Regions from separate parts of the Streptomyces sp. BA2 genome, predicted to be linked through region 2. Evidence: riboswitches for the same ligand, from Rfam matches in the RefSeq annotation. Region 2 holds a riboswitch; each other region holds the start of a gene.
What was found. A riboswitch is a leader RNA that binds a small molecule or an ion and turns the genes downstream of it on or off. The one in region 2 is predicted to bind cobalamin.
Positions count from the first base shown of each region.

Region 1: linked by a shared signal. The riboswitch ahead of E5671_RS13900 (cobalamin biosynthesis protein) and the one ahead of E5671_RS40165 (energy-coupling factor ABC transporter permease) in region 2 are both predicted to bind cobalamin.
Region 3: linked by a shared signal. The riboswitch ahead of E5671_RS16140 (ABC transporter substrate-binding protein) and the one ahead of E5671_RS40165 (energy-coupling factor ABC transporter permease) in region 2 are both predicted to bind cobalamin.

Region 1 covers NZ_WSRO01000002.1:2,491,405-2,495,391, reverse strand. Annotated here, with positions in the region: gene E5671_RS13905 (cobyric acid synthase) at 1-1,072, opposite strand, end outside; gene E5671_RS13900 (cobalamin biosynthesis protein) at 1,069-2,010, opposite strand; cobalamin riboswitch at 2,118-2,263, opposite strand; gene E5671_RS13895 (hypothetical protein) at 2,368-2,619, opposite strand; gene E5671_RS13890 (inorganic phosphate transporter) at 2,632-3,906, opposite strand.
Region 2 covers NZ_WSRO01000002.1:8,387,842-8,391,828, forward strand. Annotated here, with positions in the region: gene E5671_RS40160 (short-chain fatty acyl-CoA regulator family protein) at 1-1,359, shown strand, start outside; cobalamin riboswitch at 1,482-1,665, shown strand; gene E5671_RS40165 (energy-coupling factor ABC transporter permease) at 1,696-2,418, shown strand; gene E5671_RS40170 (energy-coupling factor ABC transporter substrate-binding protein) at 2,418-2,798, shown strand; gene cbiQ (cobalt ECF transporter T component CbiQ) at 2,805-3,554, shown strand; gene E5671_RS40180 (energy-coupling factor ABC transporter ATP-binding protein) at 3,551-3,987, shown strand, end outside.
Region 3 covers NZ_WSRO01000002.1:2,971,965-2,975,951, reverse strand. Annotated here, with positions in the region: gene E5671_RS16155 (haloacid dehalogenase-like hydrolase) at 1-467, opposite strand, end outside; gene E5671_RS16150 (helix-turn-helix transcriptional regulator) at 651-1,517, shown strand; gene E5671_RS16145 (VOC family protein) at 1,523-1,975, shown strand; cobalamin riboswitch at 2,008-2,193, shown strand; gene E5671_RS16140 (ABC transporter substrate-binding protein) at 2,293-3,312, shown strand; gene E5671_RS16135 (iron chelate uptake ABC transporter family permease subunit) at 3,309-3,987, shown strand, end outside.

The DNA of each region.
Region 1 (3,987 bases), 5.9 Mb from region 2:
GCGACTCGACGTCGTCCTCGATGTGCTCGCCGAGCACCTGGAAGCCGCCGCAGATCCCGAGCACGGGACGGCCTTCGGCGGCGCGCCGCGCGATGGCGTCGGCGAGGCCGCGCTCGCGCAGCCACTCCAGGGCGCGGACCGTGCCGCGCGTCCCCGGCACGATCACGAGATCGGCGTCGACAAGTTCCTCGGCCCGGTCCACGAACCGCACGACGACGCCGGGTTCGGCGGCCAGGGCGTCCACGTCGGTGAAGTTCGACATGAGCGGAATGGCGCACACGGCGACCCGCAGCACGTCCTCACCGACCGGCGGAGCGACGACGGACTCCCGCACGGCACCCCGCAGCGACACCCGGAGCCCGTCCTCTTCGTCGATGCCGAGGCCGTGCTGGAACGGCAGCACTCCGAACGTGCGCCGCCCGGTGAGCTGTTGGAGCATGTCGAGCCCGGGTTCGAGCAACGAGACGTCGCCCCGGAACTTGTTGACGAGATAACCGGCTATCAGCTCCTGGTCCTCGGCGCTCAGCAGCGCGGTGGTCCCGAAGAAGGAGGCGAAGACGCCTCCGCGGTCGATGTCTCCCACCACGACCACGGGGAAGCGGGCGGCCCGCGCGATCCCCATGTTCACGATGTCCGTACGTCGCAGATTGATCTCGGCGGGACTGCCCGCACCTTCGCAGATCACGGCGTCATAGCTGCCCCGAAGTTCCTCAAGGCATCCCACGACGGTGGAGAGCAGCGCTTCCTGCCGCCCTCCGTGGTAGCCGCGCGCGCTCATCTCGCCCACCGGCTTGCCCATGAGGACGACCTGGCTGCTGCGGTCGCTGCCCGGCTTGAGCAGCACGGGGTTCATCAGCGCGGTCGGCTCGACCATGGCGGCCTGCGCCTGCATGGCCTGGGCCCGCCCGATCTCGGCACCTTCGCGCGTGACAAAGGAGTTGAGGGACATGTTCTGCGCCTTGAAGGGCGCGACGGAGACCCCTTTGCGGGCCAGCCACCGGCAGATCCCGGCGGTGACGACGCTCTTCCCCGCGTCGGAGGTGGTTCCGGCGACGAGCAGTCCACCACTCATGAGGCCCTGCCTTTCCGTAGAGCGCTCACGGCCGCCGCAACGCCCAGGGCGAGGAGACCCACCCGTCGCGACAGCTTCACGGCCCGTTCGATGTCGGAGACTTCGACGCCCCGCCCGTCCCCGTTCAGGACGGGCCGGTGCTCGACACGCCCCGCGTACGAGAGAGTCCCCCCGAGCCGTACGCCCAACGCCCCGGCGAAGGCGGCCTCGACGGGGCCGGCGTTGGGGCTCGGATGCTTGGCGGCGTCCGCACGCCAGGCCAGCACCGCACCGCGCGGCGAGTCCCCGGCAACGGCCGCGAGTACGGCGGTGAGCCGGGCGCCCGGCCACCCCAGTACGTCGTCGAGCCGCGCGGAAGCCCACCCGTAGCGCCGGTACTTCACGGACTTGTGCCCGACCATGGCGTCGAGCGTGTTGACGGCACGGAAGCCCACGAGCCCGGGGATCCCGCCGACGGCCCCCCACACCAGGGCCCCGACCACGGCGTCGGACGTGTTCTCGGCGACGGACTCGACCACGGCCCGCGCGATGCCGTCGGCGTCGAGGGCCTGCGGATCCCGGCCGCACAGATGCGGCAGCCGCTCCCGGGCCACCTCGATGTCCCCGGCGGTGAGCGCCCCGCCGATGGCCCGCGCCTCACGCCCCAGCGAGGTGCCGCCGACCACGGCCCAGGTGGTGGCGGCGGTCAGCGCGACGGATGCGGCGCGCGAGTCACGTACAAGAGAAGAGGCCAGGACGGCGGCACCGGCCGCGCCTCCGGCGCACACCACGGCATGCAGGGCGCCCCACCCGCGGTGGTCACGCCACAGCACACGCTCGACGGCGCCCGCGGCCCGACCGAACGCGGCGACCGGATGCCCGCGGCGAGGATCGCCGAGGAACAGATCACCGAGGAGGCCGGCGGCGGCGCCGTACGCGAAGTCGCGATCGGCACGCATGGCGTCAGCCGGTCGTCGTGCCGAGAAGGGAGCTCACGCTCGGGAACTGGTCCGGCAACGGGCGGCCGCGCATGGCGATATGTCCTCACTCAGGGTGTCCGCGCCCTGGTTCGACGTGATCGGCGGCGAGAGTTCCTGGCTTCCGAGGAGTCAGCTCCTCGATGACAGTGGCGGGACCGCGCCGGATTCGCACCGGCTTCCTCTCCTGCTGCCGTATTGGCTCCGGCAGTCCACCACGGCCCGCGAAGGCCCGTCAACTCGCTGTTGACCTGCGACGGGAGAGTGTGCGGAGGCCCACATACGAAGGTGGGGTGCGGGACGCCGAAGCGTCCCGCACCCCACTCGAAACTCCGGTCGTCAGGCGACGATCAGATAGATCCCGTACGCCACGGCCGCCGCGCAGAGCGCGAAGCACACGTACGCGCCCGTGCGGGCCGCGGTGGCGGTGCCGCCACCCGCGGTGGAGGTACCTGCGGTGGAGGCGCCGGACGTGGCCGCCTCGCCCTTGGAGAGGCCGACGATGCCGAGGGTGAACAGGCCCACCAGGGCCACTGTCACCGCGAGGCTGACTCCGAAGACGGAGCCGAGAGCTGCCCAGTCGATGTCCATGCTGACTTTTCCTTACACCGTGGCGGGCCGGGCGGGGTCCGCCGCGGTGCCGGTCGGGGCCGGGATGGTGGCCTTGACGAAATCGACGTCCGCGCTCGCCACGGCCGACCCGGTGGGCGGCGGTGTGACGGCGGCCATCGCGGTGGTCACGACGCCTGCGGGCTCGGCGGCGGGGGAGCCGCCGATCTCGTCGTCGGCGACGTTCGTGTGGTCGACGGCGTTGCGGCGGGACAGCGACCAGATGACGGCGGAGCCGCCGATCAGGAGCGCGGCGGTCGCCGCGATGCCCCAGGGGCCCTGCTTGGTGAGGAACTCGGCCCCCGCGCCGACCAGACCGGCGGCCGGGAGGGTCAGACCCCAGGCGATGAACATGCGGGTCGCCGTGGACCAGCGGACCACACCGCCCTTGCGGCCGAGGCCCGCGCCCATCACGGCGCCGGAGCAGGACTGCGTGGTGGAGAGCGAGAAGCCGATGTGCGAGGAGGCCAGGATGACCGTCGCGGCGCTGGTCTGGGCGGCGAAGCCCTGCTGCGGCTGGAGGTCGGTGAGGCCCTTGCCCATGGTGCGGATGATGCGCCAGCCGCCGAGGTAGGTGCCGAGCGCGATGGCGACACCGGCCGAGACGATGACCCACATCGGGGGGTTGGCGCCCGGGTTCAGGACGCCGCCGGTGACCAGGGCGAGCGTGATGATGCCCATGGTCTTCTGCGCGTCGTTCGTGCCGTGGGCCAGCGAGACGAGGCCCGCGGAGGCGATCTGTCCGGCGCGGTAACCCTTGGCCGTGGCCTTGGTATCGGTGTTGCGGCCGATCCTGTACGTCAGACGCGTGGCCACCATCGCGGCGAGACCCGCCACGAGAGGGGCGGCCAGGGCCGGGATCAGGATCTTGGTGACGACGGTGCCGCCGTCGATCGACGACCAGCCCATCGACATGACAGCGGCGCCGATGAGGCCACCGAAGAGTGCGTGGGAAGAACTGGAAGGCAGGCCCACCAGCCAGGTCAGCAGATTCCAGAGGATCGCGCCGACCAGGGCCGCGAAGATCACCTCTGTCTTCAGTCCGTCCTCGTTGACGATGCCGCCAGAGATCGTCTTGGCGACTTCGACGGAGAGGAAAGCTCCGACGAGGTTCAGCACGGCGGACATGGCCACCGCCGTCTTGGGCTTGAGAGCGCCAGTCGAGATGGTGGTAGCCATCGCGTTGGCTGTGTCGTGGAAACCGTTCGTGAAGTCGAACACGAGAGCGGTGACGATCACGATCCCGAGGAGAAGCGTGATGTGTTCCATTTACCCAGGCTTCTGTTGGACGTCAGTGGCAAGTGGAACGTAGGCAACCTGAGTGAACGGAAAGTGAACTGGGACGGGCCG
Region 2 (3,987 bases):
AGCCAGGCCGACCTGGCTCGTGCCCTGGCCATCTCGCCGAGTTATCTGAACCAGATGGAGCACGACTCCCGGCCGCTGACCGTGCCCGTACTGCTGCGTCTCACGGAGGCGTTCGGCGTCGACCCCGGCTTCTTCTCCGAGCGCGACACCAGCCGTCTGGTGGCCGACCTGCGGGACGCCCTCACCGGCGAGGTGGCCGCGGGGCGGGTCTCCGCATCCGACCTCTCGGACCTGGCATCGCGCATGCCCGCCGTGGCGACGGTCCTGGTCGACCTCGGCCGCCGGAACCAGCACCTCACCGAACAGCTCTCCGAAGCCGCGGAGGGCCGGGGGCCGGGAACGGTGGCCCAGCCGCGTTCCGCGCACGAGGAGATCCGCGAGTTCTTCTACCGGCGCCAGAACTACCTGCACGACATGGACCTGGCCGCCGAGAGGTTCGCGGCGGAGATCGGCGTACGCCCCGGCGAGGTCGTTCGTGCCCTGTCGGCGCGCCTCGCCGAGCGCCACGGGGTGCGCCTGGTCGCGGACGCCGAAGGACTCCTGCACCACTACGACCCGACGGCCCGGGTCCTGCACCTCTCCAGCCGGCTGCGCCCCGGCCAGCAGGCGTTCCGGATGGCCACCCAGCTCGCGCTCCTGGAGTACGCGGACGAGATCTCCGCGCTCGCGTCGGAGGACTTCGGTCAGGAGACCGCGGCCTGGCCGCTGGCCCGCATCGGCATCGCCAACTACTTCGCGGCCGCGCTGATCCTGCCGTACCGCCGCTTCCACGCGGCCGCGGAGGAGTTCCGGTACGACATCGAGGGTCTCACCGACCACTTCGGCCTCGGCTACGAGACCATCTGCCACCGTCTCAGCACCCTGCAGCGCCCCCGGCTGCGCGGCGTGTCCTTCTCCTTCGTCCGCGTCGACCGGGCGGGCAACATGTCGAAGCGTCAGTCAGCCACCGCGTTCCACTTCTCCCGCGCGGGCGGCACCTGTCCGCTGTGGAACGTGTACGAGGCGTTCGCCGCGCCGGGCCGCATCCACGTCCAGGTCGCCTCGATGCCGGACGGGCAGCGTTTCCTGTGGACCGCCCGTGCGGTCACCCGGCACCGCGGCGGCTGGGGCGAGCCCGGCAAGACGTTCGCCATCGGCCTCGGCTGCGAGATCCGCCATGCCGGGCGGCTCGTCTACTCCGACGGCCTCGATCTCGACAGCGCCTCATCGGCCGTGCCCATCGGCATGGGCTGCCGCCTCTGCGAACGCACCGACTGCCCCCAGCGGGCAGTGCCCCCGCTGGACCGCCGCCTGGCGATCGACGAGAACAGCAGCACCTTCGTTCCCTATCCCGTGGCCGGGGAGCAGGCGAGGGACTGAAGAGTGCCGACATCAAGGACGGAGGCACATGGGCTGACCAGGGGCGTACGCCCTGGTCGTGTGCGCTCGCACGTGCCACAGGTGGCACGGTCCCGCAAGTTGTCAGGTAACTCGATTGCGCACTAAGGTCGCCACGCCTTGGTGCTCGGGAAATCCGGTGTGATGCCGGTGCGGCCCTCGCCACTGTGATCGGGAAGTCCGGCTCCAGCCCTCGCGGCAGCCACTGGGTACGCGCGTACCCGGGAAGGCGGAGTCCGGTCGGTACGACCCGTCAGCCAGGAGACCGGCCAAGGCGCGTTGTCCATCCACGAGGTGCTGGAGAGGGTCTGCTTAGCCATGCACATAGCCGAGGGTTTCCTCCCACCGGCGCACGCGATCGCCTGGGGCGTAGCGTCCGCGCCGTTCGTCGTCCACGGAGTCCGCTCCCTCACCCGTGAAGTCAAGGAACACCCGGAGAGCACTCTGCTCCTGGGCGCCTCCGGAGCCTTCACCTTTGTCCTTTCCGCGCTGAAAATCCCTTCCGTCACGGGCAGTTGCTCACATCCCACGGGCACCGGGCTCGGCGCGATCCTGTTCCGGCCGCCGATCATGACGGTGCTCGGCACCATCACGCTGCTGTTCCAGGCCCTGCTGCTCGCCCACGGCGGGCTCACCACGCTCGGCGCCAACGTCTTCTCCATGGCGATCATCGGGCCATGGGCGGGATACGCCGTCTACCGGCTCCTGAAGCGGTACGACGTACCGCTCATGGTCGCCGTGTTCTTCGGCGCGTTCGTCGCCGACCTGTCCACGTACTGCGTCACCAGCGTCCAGCTGGCCATGGCGTTCCCCGACCCCAGCAGCGGATTCATCGGCGCCCTCGGCAAGTTCGGCGGCATCTTCGCCGTCACGCAGATCCCCCTCGCGGTCAGCGAGGGACTGCTCACCGTCATCGTGATGCGGTTGCTCGTGCAGTCAAGCAAGGGTGAACTCACGCGGCTCGGCGTGCTGCTCCAGGGCAAGCGGTCGGGCGCGAAGGCGGACAGGAACACCAAGACGGAGACGGGGGCCAGCGCCTGATGAGCCGGAACGCGAAGATCAACACTCTGCTCCTCCTCATCGTCGCCGCGCTCGCCGTGCTGCCGTTGGCGCTCGGCCTCGGCGACGACGAGAAGGAGCCGTTCACCGGGGCCGACGCCCAGGCCGAGACAGCGATCACCGAGATCAAGCCGGATTACGAACCCTGGTTCTCGCCGCTGTACGAACCCCCCTCCGGGGAGGTCGAGTCGGCGCTCTTCGCGCTCCAGGCGGCGCTGGGGGCGGGCGTCCTCGCGTACTACTTCGGTCTGCGCAAGGGGCGCCGTCAGGGCGCGGAGATCGCGCGGGCCGAGGCCGAGGGGGCGCCTGCGGAGAAGGCCGCCGACGCGGAGAGCACCCGGGCCGAGACCGAGCAGGTCTGACCCCGCGTGCTGCCCATCGACGCGGCGGCGCACAGCAGTCGCTGGCGCCGCCGCCACCCCGTGGACAAAGCCGTGCTCGGGCTCGGCCTCACCGTCCTTGCGGTCTCCCTGCCGCCCTGGCCGGGTGCCGCCCTGGTCCTTGCCGCCGCGCTCGCCGTGCTGCTCGGGCCCGCCGGTGTGCCGCCGCGCAAACTGTGGCGCGCCTACCGCGTGCCGCTCGGCTTCTGCGTCACAGGCGCACTGACCCTCATCGTCCAACTCGGCGGGCCCGAAGGGTTCGTCACACTCGCCGACGGCGGCCCCGCCCGTGCGGGCGGTCTGCTCCTGCGCACATCGGCGGCCTCCCTCGGCGTGCTCCTGTTCGCCTTCACCACGCCGATGTCGGACCTGCTGCCCCGCCTGGTGAAAGCGGGTGTTCCGGCGCCGGTCGTCGACGTGGCCCTCGTCATGTACCGGATGAGCTTCCTGCTCCTGGACTCCATGAGCCGGATCCGGCAGGCGCAGGCCGCGCGCCTCGGCCACACGACCCGCGCCGCCACCTGGCGTTCCCTCGGCGGTCTCGGCGCCACCGCGTTCGTGCGGGCCTTCGACCGGGCGAGCAGGCTCCAGGCCGGGCTCGCCGGACGCGGGTACGACGGAACCCTGCGGGTGCTCGTGCCGGACGCCCGGATCTCCCGGAGCTTCGTGGCGGCAAGCGCCGTGCTCCTCCTGGGCCTTGCGGCCCTCACCCTTGTACTGGAAAGGCTTCTTCCATGAGCGAGCCGAGCGCTCCTCGCGAGCCGAGCGGGTCCTTGGTCGCTCTTCGGGCCGCCTCCTACGCGTACGAAGACGGGCCCACCGTGCTCAGTGGCCTGGACTTCGATGTCACCGAAGGCCGCGCGCTCGCGCTCCTTGGCCGCAACGGCAGCGGCAAGACCACCCTGATGCGGCTGCTGAGTGGTGGACTGCGCCCGGACCAGGGCGGATTGACGGTCGACGGCACCCCCGTGACGTACGACCGCAGGGGGCTCACCCGGCTGCGCACCACCGTTCAGCTGGTCGTCCAGGACCCCGACGACCAGCTGTTCGCCGCCTCGGTCGAGCAGGACGTGTCCTTCGGGCCGCTGAACCTGGGGCTGCCGGACGACGAGGTCCGCGGCCGGGTCGCCGAGGCGCTCGCCGCGCTCGACATCAGCGCCCTGTCGGACCG
Region 3 (3,987 bases), 5.4 Mb from region 2:
GTGAAGCCGGAGAAGATCTGCGCGGCCCACGGGTAGCAGACCTGGTCGTCGACCTCGCAGAGCCGGTTGTAGTAGCTGTAGAGGCTCTCCTTGTGCTTCGCCGTGTCCTTGAAGGGGATGATCTTCAGCGACGGGTCCATCGACTTGCGGGTCAGCACCCCCTTCATCTCCAGGAAGGGCAGGAGGGACTCCTCCAGATCGTTGCGGTACGTCGTGTTGTCCGCGTCGAAGACGGCGTACGCGCCCTTGTCCTCGTTCTTCGCGATGACCTTGCCCAGCTTCTTCGCGACCGGCTTCGGCCAGTGCTTCAGCTCGGCCGAGGCCTTGGCGGCGTGCGCCGTCTTCGCGGAGGCGTCCGCCGCCGTCGCGTCCGTGCTCGGCCAGAGCGCCGTCCCCGCGAGTACGGCCGCGGTGAGCGCGCCCGCCGTGCCGATGACGGCCAGCTTGCCCTTTGCCTTTACTGCCATGGTTCTGTGCCCCCTGAGAGCGGTCTGCGCCCCGTCCGGAGCGGCGGGTCATCGTATGAGGTCAGGCGGCAGATTCCCATGATCGACATCACCGGACGGAACGGGCATGGGACCTCTGCGCGCGGGTAGCAGAGACGGACGCCCACCACGCCTCGGAGCCCCGCCCATCGCATACTGGAAGGCATGGAGACCGTCTCCCGGGAGTTCGTGCGGGCCGCCCCGCGGCTCGACGGCATGGTGGTGTCCGCGGTCGGCTACCGCACGGAGGGTGAGCGGCCCGGCCTGCACCGCGGCCTGCCGTCCCCGTACCTGACGCTGATCTTCTCGCTCGACGGCCCCGTCGTCAGCGGCCTCACCCCCGAGCAGGCGGGCGGCCGCGACGCCACCCGCACGGACATCGTCCTCGGCGGCCTGCACCAGTCCCCGGCGTACGTCGTCCGGCCCGAGCACGAGGCGGGCATCCAGCTCGCCGTGCACCCGCTCGCCGCCCGCGCCCTGTTCGGCGTACCGGCCGCGGAACTGGCCGGTGAGCTGGTGACGCCCGGCGCGGAGGTGATGGGGCGCCGCGCCGCCGACGTACGGGAGATGCTGTGCGAGCAGGGCTGCTGGGCGGAGCGGTTCGCCTCCGTGTCCGCCTACTTGAGGCAGCGCGCGGCCGACGACGCCTCCGGCGGATCCGTACGGCCAGAGGTCGCCGAGGCCTGGGCCTGGCTCGCCCGGCACCGGGGCGTCGGCACCCTGCGCGGCCTCTCCCGGCACGTCGCCCTCAGCGAACGCCGCCTCACCACGCTCTTCCGCGCCGAGACGGGCCTGAGCCCCAAGCAGGCAGGACGCCTGATGCGCTTCCAGCGCGCACGGAACGCCCTCGTACGCCCGGTCGCGACGGGCGGCGCCCCCGACCTGGCCCGCGTCGCCGCCGACTGCGGCTACTACGACCACTCCCACCTGGTACGGGACTTCCAGCAGTACACCGGGGTGAGCCCCAGCGGCTGGCTGGCCGAAGAGTGCCGGAATATCCAAGCCGGGAGCCATGGCGGGGGCGAAGAGTAGGAGCCATGAACACCACCGAGAAGCAGCAGCCCCAGTCCACCTCCGCCTCAGCCGGACGCGCCCCCGACGTCTGGCCGACCCTCCAGGCGCACGACGCCCCCGCCCTGATCGACTTCCTGGTCGGCACGGTCGGCTTCCTGCGCACCGCCGTCTACGAGGACGGCGACCGCGTGGCCCACGCCGAGCTCGACTGGCCCGAAGGCGGGGCCATCATGCTCGGCTCGTACGACGAGAAGTCCCAGGAGTGGTGCCTGAAGCCGGGCACCTTCGGCGCGTACGTCGTCACCGACCACGTGGACGACCTCTACGAGCGGCTCACCGCCGCGGGGGTCGAGATCATCCGGGAGATCGAGGACCAGCCGTACGGCAGCCGGGAGTTCGGGATCGCCGACCCCGAGGGCAACAAGTGGTCCTTCGGTACCTACCGCGGAGCTCCAAGGCCCGAGCAGCCGGCCTGACCTCGCGTGAGGGCAGGCGTCCTGACCCCGCGTGATAGCTTGCGCACGCCAGTCAACCCACACCAGGGCCAGGGAATCCGGTGCGAATCCGGAACTGACGCGCAGCGGTGAGGGGGAACGGGCGGGGCCACGGCCACTGGGCGTCCACGGACGCCTGGGAAGGCGCCCCGCCCGGCCGATCCCCGAGTCCGAAGACCTGCTGGCACCTTCGCCCCCGCACCGGGCGGCGGAGGTGACGAAGCAGGCCAGGCTCCGCGTATGAGCCGTGAGACTCAAGGGATCGTGTGTCCTCCACAGCCCGTCGTGTACGTGTCCCCATGCTCCTCAGCACGGCCCTCGCCGTCACGCTGACCTCGTGCGGAGGCGGCTCGTCGGCCACCTCCAGCGGGGGCGGGAAGGCAGCGGGATACCCACTGACCCTCACCTCCTGCGGCAAGAAGGCGGAGATCAAGGCGCCGCCGCAGCGGGCGGTCTCCCTCGATCAGGGCTCCACGGAGATCCTGCTCTCCCTCGGCCTCGCGGACCGCATGGCAGGCACCGGCACCTGGACGGATCCGGTGCTCAAGGGTCTGGAGAAGGACAACGCCAAGGTCGACCGGCTCGCCGACAGCTACCCCTCCTTCGAGAAGGTCCTCGCCCAGGAGCCGGACTTCGTCACCGCCTCCTTCCTGGCGACGGTCAGCAAGGGCGGCGTCGCCGACCGCTCCAAGTTCGCCGAACTCGGCGTACCCGCCTATGTCTCGCCCTCCGACTGCGCGGGCAAGGACAACAGCGGCGACGGCGACGGCCGCCGCGACAAGACGCTGACGATGGACACGGTGTACGGCGAAGTGCGGGACCTGGCCAAGGCGTTCGGGGTCGAGAAGCGCGGCGAGCGGCTGATCGCCGACCTCAAGGGCCGGGTGGCGAAGGCCACGAAGACGATCAAGAAGGCCGACGCGTCCGGCACGACGCTCCTCTACTGGTTCGCCAACTCCGACGCGCCCTACATCGCGGGCTGCTGCGGAGCACCGGGCATCATCACGCGCGAACTGGGCGTGAAGAACGTCTTCGACGACACCCGTGAGGAGTGGCCCCAGATCAACTGGGAGACGGTGGCGGACCGCGACCCGGACGTGCTGGTCATCGGCGACCTCACGCGCAAGTCACAGACGGCCGAGAGCGCGAAGAAGAAGATCGAGTTCCTGGAGTCCAACCCGGTCACCAAGAACCTGACCGCCGTGAAGAAGAAGCGGTACGTGCTGCTGAGCGGCCAGGCCATGAACCCGACGATCCGCACGGTGGACGGCGTGGAACAAGTCGCCGACGCGTTGCGCGAGTTCGGGCTCGCCAAGTGAGGAAGGCCGCCCCGGGCGGCATACGTTCCGCCCTGCTCTGGACGACGGGCCTGGCCGCCCTCGCCCTCTCCGTGGCGGTGGCCGTCACCATCGGGCCAGCGGACATCTCCGTACCGGACGTGTGGTCCGCGGTGGCGTCCCACCTCGGCTGGGGAGAGGCGACGCTGACGCCGATCAGGGACGGCATCGTCTGGAACCTGCGCATGCCGCGCACGCTCCTCGCGGCCGTCTGCGGCGCCGGCCTCGCGGTCTGCGGAACGGTCCTCCAGTCCCTCCTGCGCAACCCGCTCGCCGACCCCTTCGTGCTCGGCGTCTCTTCGGGGGCGTCCACGGGCGCGGTCGCGATCGTCGTCCTGGGGGTCGGCGGGGGAGTGGTGTCGGTCTCGGCGGGAGCCTTCGTAGGGGCCGTCACCTCCTTCGCACTGGTCCTCTTCCTGAGCCACACCCTGGGCGGAAGCGCCGACAGGGTGGTGCTGTCAGGCGTGGCGGCGATGCAACTGTTCTCCGCCCTCACCTCGTTCGTGATCCTGACGTCGGGCGACGCGGAGACGACGCGGAGTGTCCTGTTCTGGCTGCTCGGCTCGTTGAGCGGGGTGGGCTGGACGGACGTCTGGCTGTGCGCGGCGGTGCTCTTCGTGGCCCTCGCGATCTGCCTGACGCAGGCCCGCACGCTGG